2 regions of the Nesterenkonia sp. HG001 genome follow, and region 2 is predicted to be linked to the other one. Evidence: predicted binding sites of a transcription regulator. Region 2 holds the regulator's gene; the other holds the start of a gene.
What was found. Region 2 encodes LexA, which represses DNA repair genes until DNA is damaged. Its sites were predicted from a motif close to TCGAACANNTGTTCGA; they were not measured.
Positions count from the first base shown of each region.

Region 1: ODE13_RS06160 (YbaK/EbsC family protein) is a predicted target of LexA. The motif match lies at 2,213-2,228, and genes of this name have one in related genera.

Region 1 is NZ_JAOSZD010000003.1:130,045-134,252, reverse strand. Features, by position in the region: gene ODE13_RS06170 (LysR family transcriptional regulator) at 1-658, opposite strand, end outside; gene ODE13_RS06165 (Glu/Leu/Phe/Val family dehydrogenase) at 923-2,173, shown strand; gene ODE13_RS06160 (YbaK/EbsC family protein) at 2,305-2,808, shown strand; gene ODE13_RS06155 (NAD(P)/FAD-dependent oxidoreductase) at 2,810-4,208, shown strand, end outside.
Region 2 is NZ_JAOSZD010000001.1:138,880-143,087, reverse strand. Features, by position in the region: gene ODE13_RS00625 (ATP-dependent DNA helicase) at 1-1,228, shown strand, start outside; gene lexA (transcriptional repressor LexA) at 1,254-2,042, opposite strand; gene ODE13_RS00615 (LysM peptidoglycan-binding domain-containing protein) at 2,341-2,751, shown strand; gene ODE13_RS00610 (histidinol-phosphate transaminase) at 2,840-3,985, shown strand; gene hisB (imidazoleglycerol-phosphate dehydratase HisB) at 4,119-4,208, shown strand, end outside.

The DNA.
Region 1 (4,208 bases), on a different contig from region 2:
GCTCGAAGCCGTGCCGACGGCAGGCGAGGCGGATCGCCCGCCCGAAATGCGACGTCGGACCCGCCAGCACCCAGGGCTGCTCCGCGAAGGCGGCGAGGGAGACCGGGGACTCGGGGCAGGTGCCTGCCGCCACGGCGGCGTGGAGGCGCTCCACGGCGATCACCTCTCGGGCCAGCGCCGGGTCCCACGGAATCGCATAGTCGGAGTACTCGATCACGAACGAGAAGTCGAGGGCGCCGTCGAGCACCGCGTTCGCCGTGTCCTCCGGTGCCAGTTCGGTGGTGCGCACCTCGATGCCGGGATGCTCCTGCGCCAGACGGGTCAACGCCATCGGGAGGAGACCTGAGGCGACCGATGCCCACACCCCTGCCTTCAGGCGCGAGACGACCCCGTCCTGGGCGCGTTCGAGAGCCATCTCGGCGCGTTCGACCGCCCCGAGGATCTCGTCAGCATGCTCCGTGAGCAGCACCCCCAGCTCGGTGAGCCGGATCCGGCGCCCCAGCCGTTCGAACAACGAGGCCCCCACTTCACGCTCCAGCTGCGCCAACTGCTGGGAGACCGCCGAGGGGCTGTAGTGCAGGCTGGCCGCCACTCCCGTGACCGTCCCCCGCCGATGCAGCTCACGCAGCATCCGCAGTCGACGCAGAGACAGTTCCATGGGGATCAGAGTACCGGCACAGGGCCGTCATGAGGTCTCTCTGCACACAGACTCTCGACACCGTCTTTCCGCACCGCCGAGGTGAGCGCATGTGGTCCAGGGCGGCAGTGCAGGAGAACTGAACGGTCCTGTGCATGAACCCGCACGTGAAGGGTATGGACGGGGGCATCGGCCACGCCTCAGAGTGAGAGAACGGGTGCAGGACCGCTCCAGCGGCGGAGCCCGACCCAGTGGATCTCATCGGCTGACCTGGAGGTGATCGTGGTGACGACTCTCGATACGCGGTGGCAGAACCCCGCAGATGATGGCAACCCAGTCCTCGACCGCGGCATCGGCCGAGCGTCACGGGATGCCGAGCCCTACCGTCGGGTGCTCTGGACGGACCCCGAGACGGGGGCCGAGGGCTACTTGGTGGTCCATTCGCTGACGGCCGGCTTGGCCACCGGCGGCACCCGGATGCGCCGGGGCTGCACACTGGGCGAAGTGGAGGACCTGGCCCGCGGAATGGCGGCGAAGACGGCGGTCTTCGGCCTTCCGGTGGGAGGAGCCAAAGGTGGCATCGACTTCGATCCCACGGATCCCCGTGCGCCAGGCGTGCTGGGCCGCTTCTTCACGGAGATGAAGCCGTGGCTCGACGCTCACTGGGTCACCGCGGAGGACCTGGGCGTGACCCAGCAGCGCATCGATGAGGCCTTCGCCGCAGCCGGCCTGGGACAGAGCTTCCATGCCGCGATCCAGCGTTCCATCGACCCGGGCGCCACTCTGGAGCGAGTGCGCGCGGGCCTGGAGATCCGCACCGAAGACGGCTGCGTCCTGAGCGACGTCATCGGCGGCTACGGTGTGGCCGAGGCATGCCTGGGCGTCGTGCAGCACCGCGGCTGGAGCCGTGGGGCGACCGATGTGGCGGTGCAGGGCGTGGGGACGATGGGTGGAGCGGCCGCTTACTATCTCCACGCGGCAGGAGCCCGTGTCGTGGCCATGGCGGATGTCAGCGGCACCCTGTATGACCCGGCCGGCCTCGACGTGCCCGCGCTGCTGGATCTGCGGGACGACTACGGCGTGATCGATCGCGAAGGGGTCCCCGCGCATGTGACCCTGCTGCCCCGGGATGCGGTGCTCGCGGCAGACGCCGACATCCTGGTCCCGGCGGCCATCTCCTATGCGATCCGCCCGGAGAACGCTGGAGATGTGGTCGCCTCGGTGATCGTGGAGGCTGCGAACACGGGGGTGACCAGGGAGGCCGAGAACCTGCTCGCCCGGCGCGGAGTGATGGTGATTCCCGACGTGGTGGCCAACACCGGCGCCGCGGCCTGGGCCTGGTGGATGCTCTTCGGCGAGGTCGGCACCGATCCGCGGGACTCCTTCGAGCGGCTTCACCTGGAGATGCGGGCGAAGGTGGCCCGGCTGCTGGCTGAAGCCGACCGGGTGGGCGTCTCCCCGCGCGAGACCGCCTGGAGCATCGCCTCGGTGAACCGCGCTGCGATGGAGAACCGTCCGGACGCGGTGATCCCGTGACTCCGGCGGGAGGCGGGTGCCCTCGGCGAGGCCGCGGCTGAGAACAGGTGGTCGTATCTGTCCGAGGCCCCGACTACGCTGGGAACATGGCAGACACCTCCCCACACGGCGTGACGGCCACCGCTGCGACGATGCCCTCCCATCCTGCGGTGGAGAAGGTGGCCGTCGAGCTGCGGCGGCTCGGCCTCGAGCCTGAGATCCGCTGGCTCGACGGCGCGGCCACCACCGCGCAGTCCGCCGCGGAGGCCCTGGGCATCGGGGTCGGACAGATCGCCAACTCCCTGATCTTCCTGCTCGACGACGCTCCTGTCCTGGTGCTCACCTCTGGGGCGCACCGCGTGGACACCGCTTGGCTGGGTGCGCGGCTGGGAGGGACCATCGGCCGTGCCTCCAAGGACGTGGTGAAGCAGGCGACGGGGCAGACCATCGGCGGGGTCGCCCCGGTCGGGCACCCTTCCCCGGTGCGCACCTACGTGGACACGGCGCTGGCCGCCCATGATGAGGTCTGGGCGGCGGCAGGCCACCCGAGGACGGTCTTCCGCACCAGCTTCGCCGAGCTCGTGCGCCTGACGGGCGGCACCCCCAGCCCGGTGGAGCCGGAGGCGGCCGACGCTGAATCCGCGGAGGGCGCCTGAGATGGCCGGCCATCGTGCCGCCGTCGTCGGCTCCGGGCCGAACGGGCTCACCGCCGCTTGCGTGCTGGCGCGCGCGGGATGGGAGGTCACGGTCTACGAGGCTGCCGACGTCCCCGGCGGAGCCCTGCGCTCAGCTGAGGTCCTCGGCGACGGCGTCATCAGTGACCTCGGCGCCAGCGTGCACCCCTTCGGCGTCGGATCCCCGGCCTTCGAGGATCTGCGTCTAGCCGAGCGCGGCCTGAGCTGGACGCATCCGGAGATCCCTGCCGCCCATACCCTCGACGACGAGCCCCCTGCCCTGCTGCACTCCTCCCTGGAGCAGACCGCCGCTGAGCTGGGGGTCGATCACGACGCCTGGCGCCGCCTCATCGGCCCGGTCGTCGCCCATTGGGAGGAGGTCCGTCGGGCGGCCATGGCCCCGCCGCTGCAGACCTTCGGGCACCTGGGCGAGGACTCCCTGGTGGCTCGTGGGGCGGCGCTGGCTCGGCTGGGTCTGCGCGGAGCTTGGCCGGCCGACGTCGCCGCCCGCCTCTTTCGCACCCCCCGGGCCCGGGCCCTGTTCGCCGGCATGGCTGCCCATTCCACGGTGCCGTTCTCCCATCCGCTGACCGCGGCCTTCGGGGTGCTCTTCGGCGCGGCCGGCCATGCCACGGGCTGGCCCGTGGCGCGCGGCGGCTCCCAGGCGATCGTCGATGCGCTGACCGGGGAACTGGCGCACCACGGGGGCCGGATCGAGACCGGCTTCGAGGTCACGGGTGTGCGGCGTGCCCCGGGCCGGCTGCGGCGCACTCACCTGATCAGCGGGCGCCGGTGGGGGCCCGGCGGCGGGCGTGCCGCCGTCGCGGAGGAGGCTGTTGACGTCGTGCTGTGCGATCTGACCCCAGCCCAGCTTCTCCGGCTCGACGGGCTCGAGCTGCCTTCCCGCTACCGTCGCGCGCTGCGGCGCTGGACCTATGGGCCCGCGATAGTGAAGGTCGACTACCTGATCGACGGAACCATCCCCTGGGCCCATCCGGACACCGCGCGTGCCGGCACCGTCCACCTGGGAGGGTCCCATGCGCAGATCGGTGCCTCCGAGGCCGCAGCGGCCCGCGGAGTGCTCTCCGGGCGTCCCTATGTGCTGCTCAGCCAGCCCAGCGCCGCCGATGGCTCCCGCGCTCCCGCTGGGCAGAGTGTCGTATGGGCCTACGCGCACGTGCCTCATGGGCTCGAGGGTCCCGCCGCGCAGCGGGCGGCTGAGCTGATCGACGCGGAGATCGCCGCAAACGCTCCCGGGTTCCGGGAGGCCGTGCTCGCCCGCCAGGCGTGGACCCCGCAGGATCTCGAGTCGATGAACGCGAACCTCGTGGGTGGGACGATCAGCGGCGGGATGCCTACAGTGCGCCAGTTCGTGGCTCGGC
Region 2 (4,208 bases):
GCAGCTGTCTGCGCAGATGATCCAGACGGCGGCGAACTCGCTGCGCCGGCACACGTCGCTCAGCGGGGAGGATCTGCAGGCTGCGGCCATCGCCGTCGACGCCGCCTTCCACGCCAAGGAGTCCGGACTGCTGGCACGTGGGCTGGACCCTCAGCAGACCCAGGCCCTCGAGATCGCCCGCAACGCGGCCCGCACGGCCCTCTCGGACAGCAAGCCCTCCGGAGACTCCGACGGCGACACCGGTCGCTCCACGGCTCGGGCCCGGGTGCAGGCGGTCCAGGAGACCGCGGAACGGATGCTGCAGTCTCCGGAGACCCCGGACGTCATCTGGCTGACCAGACCTGGAAGCTTCACCCCAGGAGTGGGATACCGCGAGGCCGACATCACCGAGCCGCCGGTCGTGAACGTGGCTCCCACCTCGGTGGCCGGACGGCTCCGCGAGGGACTCTTCGGTGACAGGACTGTGATCCTGACCTCGGCGACGCTCACCATCGGAGACAGCTTCGAACCCGTCGCCGGCGCGCTGGGGCTGGGTGGGGAGAAAGCCCCTGCCTGGGATGGCGTCGACGTCGGCAGCCCATTCGAGTACCCGAAACAGGGGGTGCTCTATGTGGCGAAGCATCTGCCGGCTCCGTCGCTGAAGACCGCCGACCAGCAGCGTGATGAGCTTGCTGAGCTCATCGAGGCCTCACGCGGGGCGACGCTGGCGCTGTTCTCCTCGCGCCGTGCGGCGGAGGAGGCGGCCGAGGACCTGCGTGAGCGGCTGGACGTGCCGATCCTCTGTCAGGGAGACGCCACGATGTCGTCACTGGTGCGGGAGTTCGCCGCGGACGAGGAGACCTGCCTGTTCGGCACCATGGGCCTCTGGCAGGGTGTCGACGTCCCGGGCCGATCCTGCCGACTCGTGGCGATCGACAGGATCCCCTTCCCCCGACCCGACGATCCGCTGATGAGCGCGCGCACCCAGGAGGTGGCGCGCCACGGAGGCAACGGCTTCATGCAGGTGGCCGCCACTCACGCCGCCACGCGACTGGCCCAGGGCGCGGGGCGGCTGATCCGCAGCGCCGAAGACAGGGGAGTGCTGGCCATCCTGGACTCCCGGCTGGCCACGGCGCGTTACGGGGGCTTCCTGAAGAAGTCCATGCCGGACTTCTGGCCCACGGTCAGCGGAGACATCGCTCGAGGCGCGCTCCGCAGGTTGGCGGACCACCAGTCCAGCGAGGGCTGAGTCCGCGCGGACCTCCGTCCTTGGGTCAGAGGCTGCGCAGCACGGTGACGACCCGGCCCATGATGGTCGCCTCGTCGCCGAGGATCGGCTCGTAGCTGCGGTTCTGCGGCAGCAGCCACTGGTGCCCGTCGCGACGGCGCAGGGTCTTCACCGTGGCCTCATCGTCGAGCAGCGCTGCGACGATGTCGCCGTTCTCCGCCGTATGCTGCCGGCGGACCACCACCCAGTCGTCCTCGAAGATGCCGGCCTCAATCATCGAGTCACCACGGACCTGGAGCATGAACAGCTCACCCTCTCCGGTGAGCTGGCGGGGCAGAGGCATCACGTCCTCCACATGCTGCTCGGCCAGGATCGGGCCGCCGGCGGCGATGCGCCCGACCACCGGGATGTCAGCGGTCCGGCTGTCGGACTGCTCGCGATAGGCGTCCAGGTCCACCACGGCGCTGTCCACGGCGCGGCGGCGCTCCGCCGGCCCCTCTGAAGCCGGGGAGGTCTGCTCCGCGTCAGTGGGACCCTCAGCGGCCAGGAGGCGGCCTGAGGAGTCACGGATGACCTCCATGGCGCGCGGCTTCCCCGGGACTCTGCTCAGGTAGCCCATCTGCTGGAGACGAGCGAGCTGATGCGTCACCGAGGACAGCGACGCGAGGCCGCAGGCGTCCCCGATCTCACGCATCGACGGAGGATAGCTGCGCTCGGCGAGGGACTGCTGGATCACATCGACGATGCCGCGCTGCCGCTCGGTCAGGCGGGGAGCCTCCCCATGCGTCCGGTCCCGCGGCAGGTTGTTCTCAGCAGGTCGCTTCTCCACGGCCATGTCTCACGCCTCTCTCCGCAGGGTCTCATCGGGTTCGCGGCCGACTCCGGAACGTCACGAGGCCCAGAACGTGCAGTTCATGTCAGAGGGTCCTGATGGACTCTCCGACATGGACGCCCGATCGAACATCGCATCCGAAACTCGGTTCGAACATGTGGCTCAGGCTACGGGAACCGGGCGCCCGGGGCCAGCATATTCGAACGCATGTCTGGTCCCGCGTCGAACATGTGTGCTAGAAATAGAACACAGCTTCGAAGAGTCTTCGATGCCACAGTCAGTACGAGAGAGGTTCTTCCCCATGCGTCACTCGCACACCTCCTTCACCGCCCGTCCGGTCTCCGGTGCGGCTCACGCATCCGGCCCCCTTGCCTCGGTCGCTCTCGGGCGTTCCGGCATGACCCTGACTCGTCGGGGGCGGCTGCTGCTCATCGGCCTGCCGGCGCTCACTCTGCTGGCCGCCGCCCTGGTCGGACTCGCGCTGCTGGCCGGCAGCTTCGCCAACATGGCCCAGGCCTCGAGCCAAGAGCCCGCAGGTGTGGAGGCCGTCGAGGTCACGGTCGCCCCCGGGGACACGCTCTGGAGCGTCGCCTCGGAGCTGGACTCCGGCGAAGACGTCCAGGTCCTCATCGGGCAGATCGCGGAGCTGAACGACCTCTCCTCCTCGGAGCTGCACCCGGGGCAGACCCTCCACGTTCCGGTGCTGGACTGATCGTCCTGTGGCCGATGGGCGTGACGCACTGCGTCAAGCTCAGGCTCCACGGTGGGGGCGGGCCCAGCTCCGCGAGTAGGATGGGCGCGTGAAACCTCAGCAGAACGGGGCCGGCGCGACGCCGACGACGGAGAACCCTGACCGATCAGATCGTCTGGCGCGGCTGCCCCTCCGGGATGAGCTGCGCGGGCAGGAGCCCTACGGGGCCCCGCAGCTGACCGTGCGGGCCATGCTCAACGTCAACGAGACCACCTATGACGTCCCCGCGGACGTCGTGGACGCGATCACCACAGAGGTCCGGCTCGCCGCACAGTCCCTGAACCGTTACCCGGACCGCGAGTTCACCCGGCTGCGCGAGAAGCTCGCCGACTACCTGGGCCATGGGCTGAGTGCCGAGAACATCTGGGCGGCCAACGGGTCCAATGAGATCATGCAGCACATCCTGCAGGCCTTCGCCGGCCCGGGACGCTCCGTGCTGGCCTTCCCTCCCACGTATTCGATGTACCCGCTCTACGCCCGTGGGACCTACAGCGAGTACATCCCGGGCACTCGGGGGGAGGACTTCACACAGAGCGCTGCGGATGTCGCCCGGCAGATCCGTGAGCACCGCCCCCATGTGGTGATCCTCTGCTCTCCCAACAACCCGACCGGCACCGCGCTGGGGCTCGACGTCGTTGAGGCCGCCTATGCGGCCGCCCTTGAGGGCGACACCATGGTCGTCGTCGACGAGGCCTACGGGGAGTTCCGGCAGAACGGCACGCCCTCGGCGCTGGAGCTGCTGGCCGGACGGGAGCGGCTGATCGTCTCACGCACGATGAGCAAGGCCTTCGCCCTGGCGGGTGGACGGCTGGGCTACCTGGCCGCCGCGGAGGAGGTCACAGACGCGCTGCGGTTGGTGAGGCTTCCCTACCACCTCTCGGCGGTCACCCAGGCCACCGCGGAGGCGGCCCTGGACCACAGCGCGACGCTGATGGCCAACGTCGAGCGCATCAAGTCCCAGCGTGACCGCATCGTGGAGACGCTGAGCAGCTACGGGCTCACACCCGCTCCGTCGGATGCGAACTTCGTCTTCTTCGGCGGCCTGAGCGATGAGAAGGCCGCCTGGCAGCATCTCCTCGATGACGGCATCCTCATCCGCGACGTCGGCATCCCCGGCCACCTGCGGGTGACTGCCGGCACCGAGGAGGAGACGACCGCCTTCCTCGAGTCGCTGCGGCGCCATCTGGGGCGCTGACTCCGGGCCGTGGCGCGGGCGTCGCGTTCCAGCGTCTGAGACCGCTGTCGTGCACGCCGAGGCCTTCCACAGGGGTGCGTAGACTGGACCCCGGCGTCACCAGACCCACCCCCGTACCTCACGAGCAGGAGCCATGGGAGCAGAACTGATCTCGGGCCGCGCGGCCCAGATGGAACGAGTGACCTCAGAGTCCAGCGTGCGCGTCCGCATGGACCTCGACGGA